Linked DNA regions of Rhodothermus marinus. The protein of the gene in region 1 interacts with the protein of each later gene in a pairwise test. Links are inferred from orthologs where the notes say so. Each region holds a gene or a part of one and is shown on either strand. Other genes may lie near its edges.

What was found. Proteins that work in one complex are often made in the same cells at the same time.
Region 2: the proteins of ruvC (region 1) and ruvA interact in binary tests that used the Escherichia coli proteins (3 or more experiments, as listed by UniProt). The link is inferred for Rhodothermus marinus from one-to-one orthologs.

Annotation. Positions count from the first base shown.
Region 1 is NZ_AP019797.1:2,959,103-2,964,049, reverse strand. What follows is about bases 1,102-4,028. They hold ruvC (crossover junction endodeoxyribonuclease RuvC), read right to left. Parts: upstream 2,890-4,028; coding sequence 2,314-2,889; downstream 1,102-2,313. Other genes in these bases: GYH26_RS12905 (TonB-dependent receptor), read left to right, coding at 3,895-4,028; GYH26_RS12910 (YebC/PmpR family DNA-binding transcriptional regulator), read right to left, coding at 2,873-3,619; GYH26_RS12920 (DUF4290 domain-containing protein), read left to right, coding at 2,011-2,310; GYH26_RS12925 (hypothetical protein), read right to left, coding at 1,497-1,802; GYH26_RS12930 (ABC transporter ATP-binding protein), read right to left, coding at 1,102-1,422. Also shown: GYH26_RS12935 (ABC transporter permease), read right to left, coding at 1-500; more of GYH26_RS12930, read right to left, coding at 493-1,101; more of GYH26_RS12905, read left to right, coding at 4,029-4,947.
Region 2 is NZ_AP019797.1:2,856,141-2,861,159, reverse strand. Bases 1,103-4,101 are described here. They hold ruvA (Holliday junction branch migration protein RuvA), read right to left. Parts: upstream 2,904-4,101; coding sequence 2,301-2,903; downstream 1,103-2,300. Other genes in these bases: GYH26_RS12445 (NAD+ synthase), read right to left, coding at 2,900-4,101; GYH26_RS12455 (ATP-binding protein), read left to right, coding at 1,103-2,304. Outside these bases: GYH26_RS12460 (YfiR family protein), read left to right, coding at 314-868; more of GYH26_RS12455, read left to right, coding at 865-1,102; more of GYH26_RS12445, read right to left, coding at 4,102-4,615; GYH26_RS12440 (TIGR01548 family HAD-type hydrolase), read right to left, coding at 4,686-5,019. UniProt on the Escherichia coli protein: The RuvA-RuvB-RuvC complex processes Holliday junction (HJ) DNA during genetic recombination and DNA repair.

The DNA.
Region 1 (4,947 bases):
GACAGGCGGTACTGGCGCAGCGGAACCTCGGCGCGGAGGGCGGCCACCAGTTCGGGCGGCACCTGCAGGCGCTCGAGCCGGACGTCCCGCACGGCCCGGTTGATCAGACGCTCGACCTGGCTCTGAAAGCTCAGCCCGAGGCTTTTCTCGACGTAGAGTTCGGCCGCGACGTCGCCTTCGACCAGGGCGGCCGGCAGGATCAGGTACCCGTCGTAGCGTCCCTGCAGAACGGCCGCCTGCAGCGAGTCGAGCGGCAGCGTCACGGCTTCCAGGTGCAGCGTGGCCGGGGCGCGCTCCTGCATGCGCGGCAGCAACATGCCGGTGGAATCGACCACGGCCAGATGACGCGAGGCGTCGCGACTGCCCAGATAGCCGATCAGGGCGGGTAGCAGCGCTATGGCCAGCAGAAGGATCGGCGCCAGCAGCGTGGTCAGCAGAAACGCGCGCGTGCGCACGCGCCGAAGAAATTCGCTCTGCAGAACGATCCAGATCTTATCCATGGGACGACGTAGCCGAAGCGGATGGTGAACCGACAACCTGCTTGAAGATCTCGGTCAGTGGCGGCTCGCTCACCTCGAAGCGGTACAGCTCGCGCACATGAGACAGGGCGGCTTCCAGGACCCGGCGGGGCGGCGTGCCGTTGCAGAGGGCCAGCTCGACGCGATGGTTCGTCCGGTTGATCAGCCGAATGGCGCCTTCCCGGGCCAGCGCGTCGAGAAACGCGCCGTCGCCGTCGAATTCCATGACGACGGTGTTGCGGCCGAAGCGCTGCTTGACCTCGCGCAGCGAGCCGGCAAGCAGAATGCGGCCCCGGGCAATCAGGCAGATGTCGTCGCAGAGCTGCTCGACCTGCTCCATGTGGTGCGAGGCGAACAGGATGATGCGGCCGGCCTCTTTCAGCTCCAGCACGATGTCTTTGAGCAGTTCCGCATTGATCGGGTCCAGCCCGCTGAACGGCTCGTCCAGAATGAGCAGGCGGGGCTGGTGCTGGACGGCCGCAATGAACTGCAGCTTCTGCTGCATGCCCTTCGAGAGCGCCTCGGTCTTGTGATGGCGCCAGCGGGCCAGATCGAACCGCTCCAGCCAGGCGCGGGCCCGGCGGCAGGCTTCCATCAGCGAAAGACCCTTCAGGCGGCCGAAGTACACGAGCTGCTCTTCCACCCTGAGCTTGCGGTAGAGGCCGCGTTCTTCGGGCAGGTAGCCCATGAGCGCCTGGCTCCAGGGACCGACGGGCCGCCCGTCGAAAAGAATGCGCCCTTCGTCGGGCAGCAGAATGGCGGCGATCATCCGGATCGTGGTCGTTTTGCCGGCGCCGTTCGGTCCCAGCAGGCCCAGAATGCGGCCGGGTGCGGCGGTGAACGAAGCCCGGTCAACCGCCACGGTGGACCCGTAGCGTTTCGTGACCTGATCGACAACAAGCATGGATCGGTCGATTGATTTCGAACGGTCGTTGATACGAGGGCCGACCCGGAAAAGATACAGGAGCGGTGCGGCGCTTACAACAGCGGAAGCGTGGCGGGTGGAATGGGGATCAGGTATTCTTCGGAGAGAACGTCTTCGTGCACGCCGAGCAGGCCCGTGCCCCGGAAATCGACGGCCACGTAGGACCCGACCACCTGCTTGACCTCGCCGATGCCGTAGTAGAGGGGCATCGGCCCATAGTAGACCAGTTGCCCTTCCTTCAGCTCTTTTTTCCGGCGGGCCCGACGGTGGTAGGCCGGTACGACCGGCAGCAGCTCCAGGCGATAGGGGCTGGCCCGACGTTGTTTTTGCGCAGGTTCTCGTATTGGCTTCTGGCTCATAGCTCCGTAGCATGGGCTATGTCCGACCCTGTTCAACGCGAGGCAGCGGGCCGGGTTCGTAGAAACCTGTTCGCACAATTTTCTGTTAACGACCGTAGCACTTTTGTCGCGGGCATTGTAATTTGCACCGGTACGCATCTTACCCGTCTGTGTGCAGGGTTTCTGAAACCCGGCCTCACCATGTGTTCAGCCAGGTAGTAGTAGAGCGATGACTTACTATCGCGAAAAAATCATCGACCGCCAGGTCGGGCGCAATGCGGAGTTGTTTGCGCAGGCCATTGCCCGCCTGGACTCCCCCGAAAAGCGCTATCCGTATCTGCGCATCCTGGTCAGCCTGATCGAACAGGCGCATCCCGAGTGGAATCAGGCGCCCAACAAGGATCGGCAGATCGCCCAGCTGGTCTATCTGATGAGCAAAGGCCAGCTCGACATGGACGAGGTGGCCGAAGTGGTGCGCGTCCGGGACGAGGAGCGCGGCTATTTCTACGACAGCGAACGGTCGCGCTGAGGCTCATTCGAGCCGCTCCGGGTGTTCCCGGAGGAAACGGGCCCAGCTGCTGTAGCGCCGGGGAGCGTGCGGGCACGTGCGGTGTTGCCAGTGGCACACCGCCACGGCCAGCGCATCGGAGGCGTCGAGCGCCAGGCGGGCCGCCTCGGCGGGCAGTTCGAGCAGGGCCTGCACCATGAAGCGCACCTGCTCTTTGGTGGCATTGCCCCGTCCCGTGAGCGCCTTTTTGACTTCTTTGGGCGTGTATTCGACGGTGGGAATCTGGCGCGTCAGCACGGCCAGCATGGCCGCGGCCTGGGCCCGTCCCAGTTTCAGCATGGATTGCGGATTGCGGCCATAGACCGGCATCTCCAGCGCGCACTCGTCGGGGCGGTAGCGCTCTACGATCGCGCCGAGCTGCTCGAACAGCCGGAGCAGGCGGAGCGGGTGCGCCGCCTGCTCGTCCAGGTGGATCACATCGACGGCCAGCACACGCGCCCGCTCGCCCTCGACGGCCAGCACGCCGTAGCCGGTGTGGCGCGAGCCCGGATCGATCCCCAGGATGATCAGCCCGTCCGCGTGTTCAGGAGATGGCGGCAAGGGTGGCCTCGTCGAAGTTAAGCGTGGTGTAGACGTTCTGCACGTCCTGGTGCGCTTCGAGCGCCTCGAGCAGCGCCACGACCTTCTTGGCCTCCTCGGGCGGCAGCGTCACCGTGGTGGTGGGCACGCGCTGCAGTCCCGCCTCGACGGGCTCGATACCGGCGTTGCGCAGCGCCTCCAGCACGTCGGAAAAGGTCTCGACCGGCGTGGTGACCACAAACGTATCGTCGTCTTTCGTCAGGTCTTCGGCGCCGGCCTCGGCCACCAGCTCGAACAGCTCCAGCTCGTCGTGGCCCTCGACCGGAATTTCGATCACGCCTTTGCGCTCGAACAGGTAGGCCACCGAGCCGGGCTGGCCCAGGCTACCGCCCGCCTTGGTGAACAGGTGGCGGATTTCCGAGACGGTCCGGTTCGTGTTGTCCGTCAGCGCTTCGATGAAGACCGCCACGCCACCGGGCGCGTAGCCCTCGTAGGTGACCTCGACGTAATCCTCGCCCTGGATCTCGCCGGTGCCGCGTTTGATGGCCCGCTCGATGTTTTCTTTGGGCATGTTTTCGGCCCGGGCCCGCTCGATGGCCTGGGCCAGACGCGGGTTGGCCTCCGGATCGCCACCGCCTTCGCGGGCCGCTACGATGATGTCGCGCGACAGCCGCGCCCAGATCTTCGACTTGCGCGCATCGACAACCGCTTTCTGACGCTTGACCTTCGACCATTTATTGTGTCCGGCCATAGCTGCAAGATGCTGCTTGATTTTCGACGTTCAGGCGAAAAACGCGAGGTATGCAGCCACGGGTTCCCGAAAGCAGCTTCCCGGGGCACAGGACGAAGTCGCGCTCGGGAACGATTGAGAAATGTGAAATTCGTGTTAAGGAAAAGAAGGGGTGAAGGAAGGGCTTGCAAAAGGAAGGGCTTCCGTGTACTTTGATGCCAACGTTAAAGTAACCGTTAACTGTTTGCGTGGGTGCAGGCGCACGCAGCAAAGACCGTTAAGCCGTAACGCTGTCTATGGTAAGCGGACTGGAAGGCTTCCGGAAACGGTCGGCCCGGTGGTGGGGCGTGCTGGGACTGCTCGTGCTGTTGCCGACGGGCGTCGTCGCGCAGAACGTGGGACGTATTGCGGGCGTGGTGACCGATGCGGCTACCGGCGACCCGTTGCCCGGCGTGAACGTGACGATCGAGGGCACGACGCTGGGCGCGGCCTCCGACATCGACGGCCAGTATTATATCCTGAACGTGCCGCCCGGCCGCTACACGGTGCGGGCCAGCATGATCGGCTATCAGCCCGTCGTGGTCGAAAACGTGGTGGTGCACGCCGACCGGACCACCGAACTGAACTTCGCGCTGCAGGAGGCGACCGTCGAGATCGGCGAGATCGTGGTGCAGGCGGTGCGGCCGGACGTGGAGCGCGACAAGACCTCGACCAGTCAGATCGTACGCTTCGACGAAGTGCAGGCCATCCCAGGCATCCGGGACATCGGCGATGTGCTGACGCTGGCGGCCGACGTCATCGACGGGCACTTCCGGGGCGGACGTCAGGGCGAAGAATACTACACGCTCCAGGGCATGGGGATCGTCAATCCCCTCGACAATTCCTCCGCCTTCATGCCGATCATGAGCGCGGTGGAAGAAGTGGAGGTGATCACCAGCGGCTTCAGCGCACGCTATGGGAATGCACAGTCCGGCGTGGTACGCATCTCCATGAAAGAGGGAAGCCGGACCCACTGGTCGACGCGCATCGACTCGCGCTTTCGGGCGCCCGGCCGCAAGCACTTCGGGCCGAGCGTCTTCGATCCCGAGGCCAATCCCTATCTGAAGCTGCTCTACTACAACGAAGGCAACATCTGGCTGACCGGCGATCCCGGGTCCGATACGCCGCAGCCTTTCTACGGAGCGATGGCCTCCGGGCTGACCAGCTATTTCGCCGGAGATACGCTGGCGCAGTTGGCCATGGCGCGGGCGCTGTACGAGCAGATGCGTCGAGATATAAACCGCGAGTACGGCAACGAGATCGACTACCAGCTTGAGCTGGCTACCGGCGGGCCGATCAACGAGCGCATG
Region 2 (5,019 bases), 100 kb from region 1 along the record:
GTTTCAGGGAGCACGCGCAACTGGGGCGATCACAGACGTGTAAGCCCGGGGGAAAACGCGCTTGTAGTCCGGCACGGAGCGAAGCGAAGTGCCGAACGGGAAGCGCCACTTCGGCTGGCGCCTTCGTGGCTTACTACAAACGCATTCGTGCTTGTGGTCAGGCATGCAGCAAAGCGTAGGTTTACCAGATCACTTCTTCTCTTACCGGACAGGTTCTGCACAAATTTCAGCAGGATTCCCGATAATTTTAATCGAAAGCCTTTCCAGCCGATACCCCTTTAGCAGTCTGTTTGAACAATGTGCCGGCTGAACGATGCGTCTTCAACCGGGTGGCCGTCTGCTGGGTGTGCTATTGCTGCTGGTGGCAGGCTTCACAGGAATCGGAACGGATCAGTCGATACCGGCGGAAAAAGCCCGGGTCAAGGTAACATTCCTTTATCATTTTGCCCAGTTCAGCTCCTGGCCGGAAGAGGTTCTGGGCGATGCGGCGACGCCCATCCGGCTGTGCATTCTGGGGAAAGACCCGTTCGGAAGTGCGCTGGAGCAGCTGCAGGGCAAAACCGTCCACAACCGACCGCTGGAAATCCGCCATCTGCCTGCCGGCGCTTCGGCTCGAGGGTGTCATCTCGTGTTTATGGGGCCGATGCCGAAGCAGGTCCTGCAGACTTTGCTGAAGCAGCTGCAAAATCAACCGGTGTTGACGGTCGGGGAAGGAGAGGATTTCCTGAAGCAGGGCGGCATGGTGCGGTTGGTGGAAGAGAAAAACCGAATTCAGTTTGAAATCAACATCACGGCGGCCCGCCGGGCAGGCCTGCAACTGAGTGCCCGTCTGCTCCGGCTGGCCCGAATCTACGAGGAAGCAGGATGAAGCTCGTAGATCGTTGTTCGCTCAAGGCACAGCTCCTTCTGATCGTGCTCTGGACCTGCACGGTCATCCTGCTGCTGAACGGGGTGCTGTTTGCCTTCTACGATCTGGCCCAGTTCCGGCGCGAGAAAGCGCGTGAGCTGGAGGTGCTGGGGCGGGTGCTGGCCGAACACAGCGTGGCACCGCTGGTCTTTCAGGATGCGCGGGCAGCCATCGAGACGCTGGCAGGCGTGCGCAGCATCCCCGCTGTGCAGTTCGCCGCGCTGTACACGGCCGACGGGCGGCTGTTTGCCTGGTACCTCGGCGGCCTTCCCGCGACGGCGCTACCTGCACGGCTCCCGACGTCCGGCAGCGACCGGGAAACGCTACGCCACGTAGAGCCGGTGCACTGGGAAGGCCAGACGCAGGGCTACGTGTACCTGCAGGCTCGCCTGCTGGGCTGGCAGGATCGCATGGTGCGTTATGCCTCCGTCGGCGGTAGCGTGATCCTGCTGTCGCTGGGCATCAGCATGATCCTGGTGGCGCTGCTGCAGCGCCGGATCACGCGCCCGCTGGACCATCTGCGCCGGGTGGCCCGCTCGGTGGCCGAAACGCACGACTACTCGGTGCGCGTGCCGGTCGAAGGTCCCGTGGAACTGCGGGAGCTGGCCGCAACCTTCAACGAAATGCTGACGCGCGTGCAGGAACATCAGGCCGTGCTGGTGGCCGCCAAGGAGGCTGCCGAGGAGATGGCCCGCCTGAAGAGTACTTTTCTGGCGAACATGAACCATGAGATCCGCACGCCGCTGGCCGGCATTCTGGGCTACGCGCAGATCCTGGAAGAGGAACTGAAAGATCCGATGCACCGCGAGATGGCCCAGGTCATCAAGCAGAGCGGGCAGCGGCTGCTCGACACGCTAGACGCACTGCTCTACATGTCGTGCCTGGAAGCCGGTACCGTGCGCGTGCGGCATCAGGACCTGGATGTGGTGGCCGCCACACGGGCGGTGGTCGACGAACTGGCGCCGCTGGCCCGCGACAAAAAGCTGGAACTCACGGTGCAGAGCAGCGAGCCCGCATTGATCGCCTGCGTGGACGAAGGGCTCTGGGAGCGATTGGTCAAGAACCTGGTGCACAATGCGATCAAGTTCACCGAAGAAGGCAGCGTGACCGTGCTGCTCGAAGGCGACGCGGAGACCGTGCAGCTCCAGGTGGCCGACACGGGGATCGGCATTCCGGAAGAGTTGCAGTCGGTCATCTTCGAGGAGTTCAAGCAGGCATCCAGCGGGCTGGGGCTGACCATCGTGCAGCGCATCGTGCGCATGTTGAACGGACAGATCTATGTGGAAAGCCAGCCGGGCATCGGCAGCATCTTTACCGTGATCATCCCGCGGTGCCGGTCCGAGGCGGCCGCAACCCGTGCCACCACGAACGGCATGTCGCAGCACCAGCAGGCTTAGCCGCCGTGCTCGCGCAGGGCCAGGCGGATGAGTTCTTCGGCCGACTGAATGCCCGGATGCTCCCGGAGCACTTTGCGCAGGCTGCGCTCGGCGGCCGCACGGGGCAGGCCCAGCGCCTCCAGCGCCGCCAGTGCGTCGGCGCGGGCCTGCGCACGCACATCGTCCACGCCCGCAGGCGTCAGTTCGGCCAGATCCAGCAGTGCCAGCCGGTCGCGTAGTTCCACGATCAGCCGCTCGGCCAGTCGTTGGCCCACGCCGGGGATGCGCTTCAGCGTCTGCACGTCGCCCGTGGTGACCGCTTCGTGAATCTGTGCCGGCGACAACGCCGACAGGGCCGCCAGCGCCAGCCGGGGTCCGACGCCCGACACGCCCAGCAGCACCTCGAACAGCGCGCGCTCGGCCTCGGTCGCAAACCCGAACAGCAGCACGGCATCTTCCCGCACGTAGTAGTGCGTCAGCAGGTGCACCGGAGCGCCGACCTCCGGCAGCACTTCGTAGGTGGACGTGGGAATCAGAAGCCGGTAGCCCAGGCCGTGGACGTCTACCACCACCTCGGTCAGCTTTTTGGCGGCCAGCTTGCCCGACACGTAGGCAATCATGACGCGCGCTCCGAATGGGTTTGCAGGGCCGCCGTGTGGTTGCGGCGCACCTCTTCGAGCACGGCCCGATTCCAGCGCATGACGATAGGCAGGCGGCGCCCGATGCCGAAAGCCTTGCCCGTTACGCGCAGACCCGGTGGCGTCTGACGTCGCTTGTACTCGTTGCGGTCCACGCGGCGCAGGATGTCGGCCACCAGCGCCCGGTCGAACCCGGTGGCCGCCACGATTTCGTCCACTTCCTCCCGGCGTTCGATGTAACGCTGCAGGATCACGTCCAGCACTTCGTAGGGCGGCAGTGAGTCGGTGTCTTTCTGGCCCGGACGCAGCTCGGCCGAAGGCGGCTTGGTCAGGATGCGCTCGGGGATGACGTAGCGACCCGCTCGGGCGTTGATGTAACGGGCCAGGCGGTAGACCTGCGTCTTGTAGACGTCGGCCAGCACGGCCAGCCCGCCGTTCGTGTCGCCATAAAGTGTCACGTAGCCGACGGCCATTTCACTTTTGTTGCCCGTCGAGAGCAGCAGATAGCGGAACTTGTTCGACAGCGCCATGAGCGTGACGCCACGCACACGCGCCTGGATGTTCTCCTCCGTCACGTCTTCCGGCAGGTCGTCGAAGACCGGACGTAGCATTTCCCGAAAGGCATCGACGGCCGGCATGATCGGAATGATGTGAAACGTGATGCCCAGGTTTTCGGCGAGCTGGCGGGCGTCTTCGACCGATTCGGGCGAGGAGTACTTTGAGGGCATGGCCACGCCGACGACCCGTTCCGGTCCCAGCGCGGCAACGGCCAGTGCACAGACCACGGCCGAATCGATCCCGCCGGAAAGTCCGAGCACCACCTTCTCGAAAGCGCCGGTTTTGTAGAAGTAATCCCGGATGCCCAGCACCAGTGCGTCGTGCAGGTCTTCGATCTCGGTGTGCCGGTGTACGTAGGGGGCATAGTGCGCTTCGGTGTCCCAGATCAGCAGTGCCTCCTGAAACGACGGAGCGCACAGCAGAATGGAACCGTCCGGCGCATGGACCCGGCTGTCGCCGTCGAAGATCAGCTCGGTGTTGGCGCCCACCTGGTTCACATAGATGAACGGGACGCCGTGTTCGCGGCAGATGCCCTCGATAATCCGGCTGCGCTCGTCGTGCTTGCCCAGCGAGAAGGGAGATGCGCTGATGTTGACGAACAGATCGACGCCCTGAGCCGCCAGCTCGTCGATCGGGTTTTCGTCGTAGAGATGGTAGGGCGCCCAGTCCTCGTTATTCCACATGTCCTCGCAGATGTGCAGCCCGATGCGCAGGCCGCGCCACGCGACGACCGGCTGGGGCGGACCGGGCTCGAAGTAGCGGTATTCGTCGAATACGTCGTAGGTAGGCAGCAGCCGCTTCGGGACGCGGGCCACGATGCGTCCGCCCTCCAGCAGCAGGGCCGCGTTGAAGAGTCGCTTGCCCACCGGGCTTTCGTTGCGGATCGGTGCACCCAGAATCACGCCCAGCTCGCGGGGTACTTCCAGCGCAATGGTTTCGACTGTATGGGCAACGGCTTCGATAAAGGCGGGCATGTCAAGAAGGTCCTGTGGTGGATAGCCCGCCACACACATTTCTGGGAAGATGACCAGTTCGGCGCCCTGGCGATAGGCCTGGTGCGCGAAGTCGACGATCTTGCGGCGGTTGCCCTGCAGGTCTCCGACGATCGGATTGATCTGCGCCAGTGCGATTTTCATGGGCGCCTGCGCTCGGGTTGCGGCTACGACGCCGCTGCACACGCCGCACGCGCACGCTGCGTTCCCGGCTTCAGGAGGCGCGGCGCACCGAAGCCGCCTCCAGCTCGGCCAGCAGCTCGGGCAACTCGTCGGTGCGGTTCAGCAGATAGCGGGCGCCGCGCTCGCGCAGCAGGGCCCCGTGCGTCTCGGCGTCCAGATAGGGCGGAATGACGCCGATGGGCAGGACGCCGGCCGCCTGGGCGGCGATCATGTCGTCGACCGAATCGCCCACGTAGACGGCTTCGGAGGGCGTGATCGGCATGCCGACGGCCTCCAGCATGGCCAGCGCTCGCCGAATCGGGTACGGATCGGGCTTGCCCCGGCCGTCCTGGTGCTCCATGGCCACCAGCAGCGGAAAGTAGGGT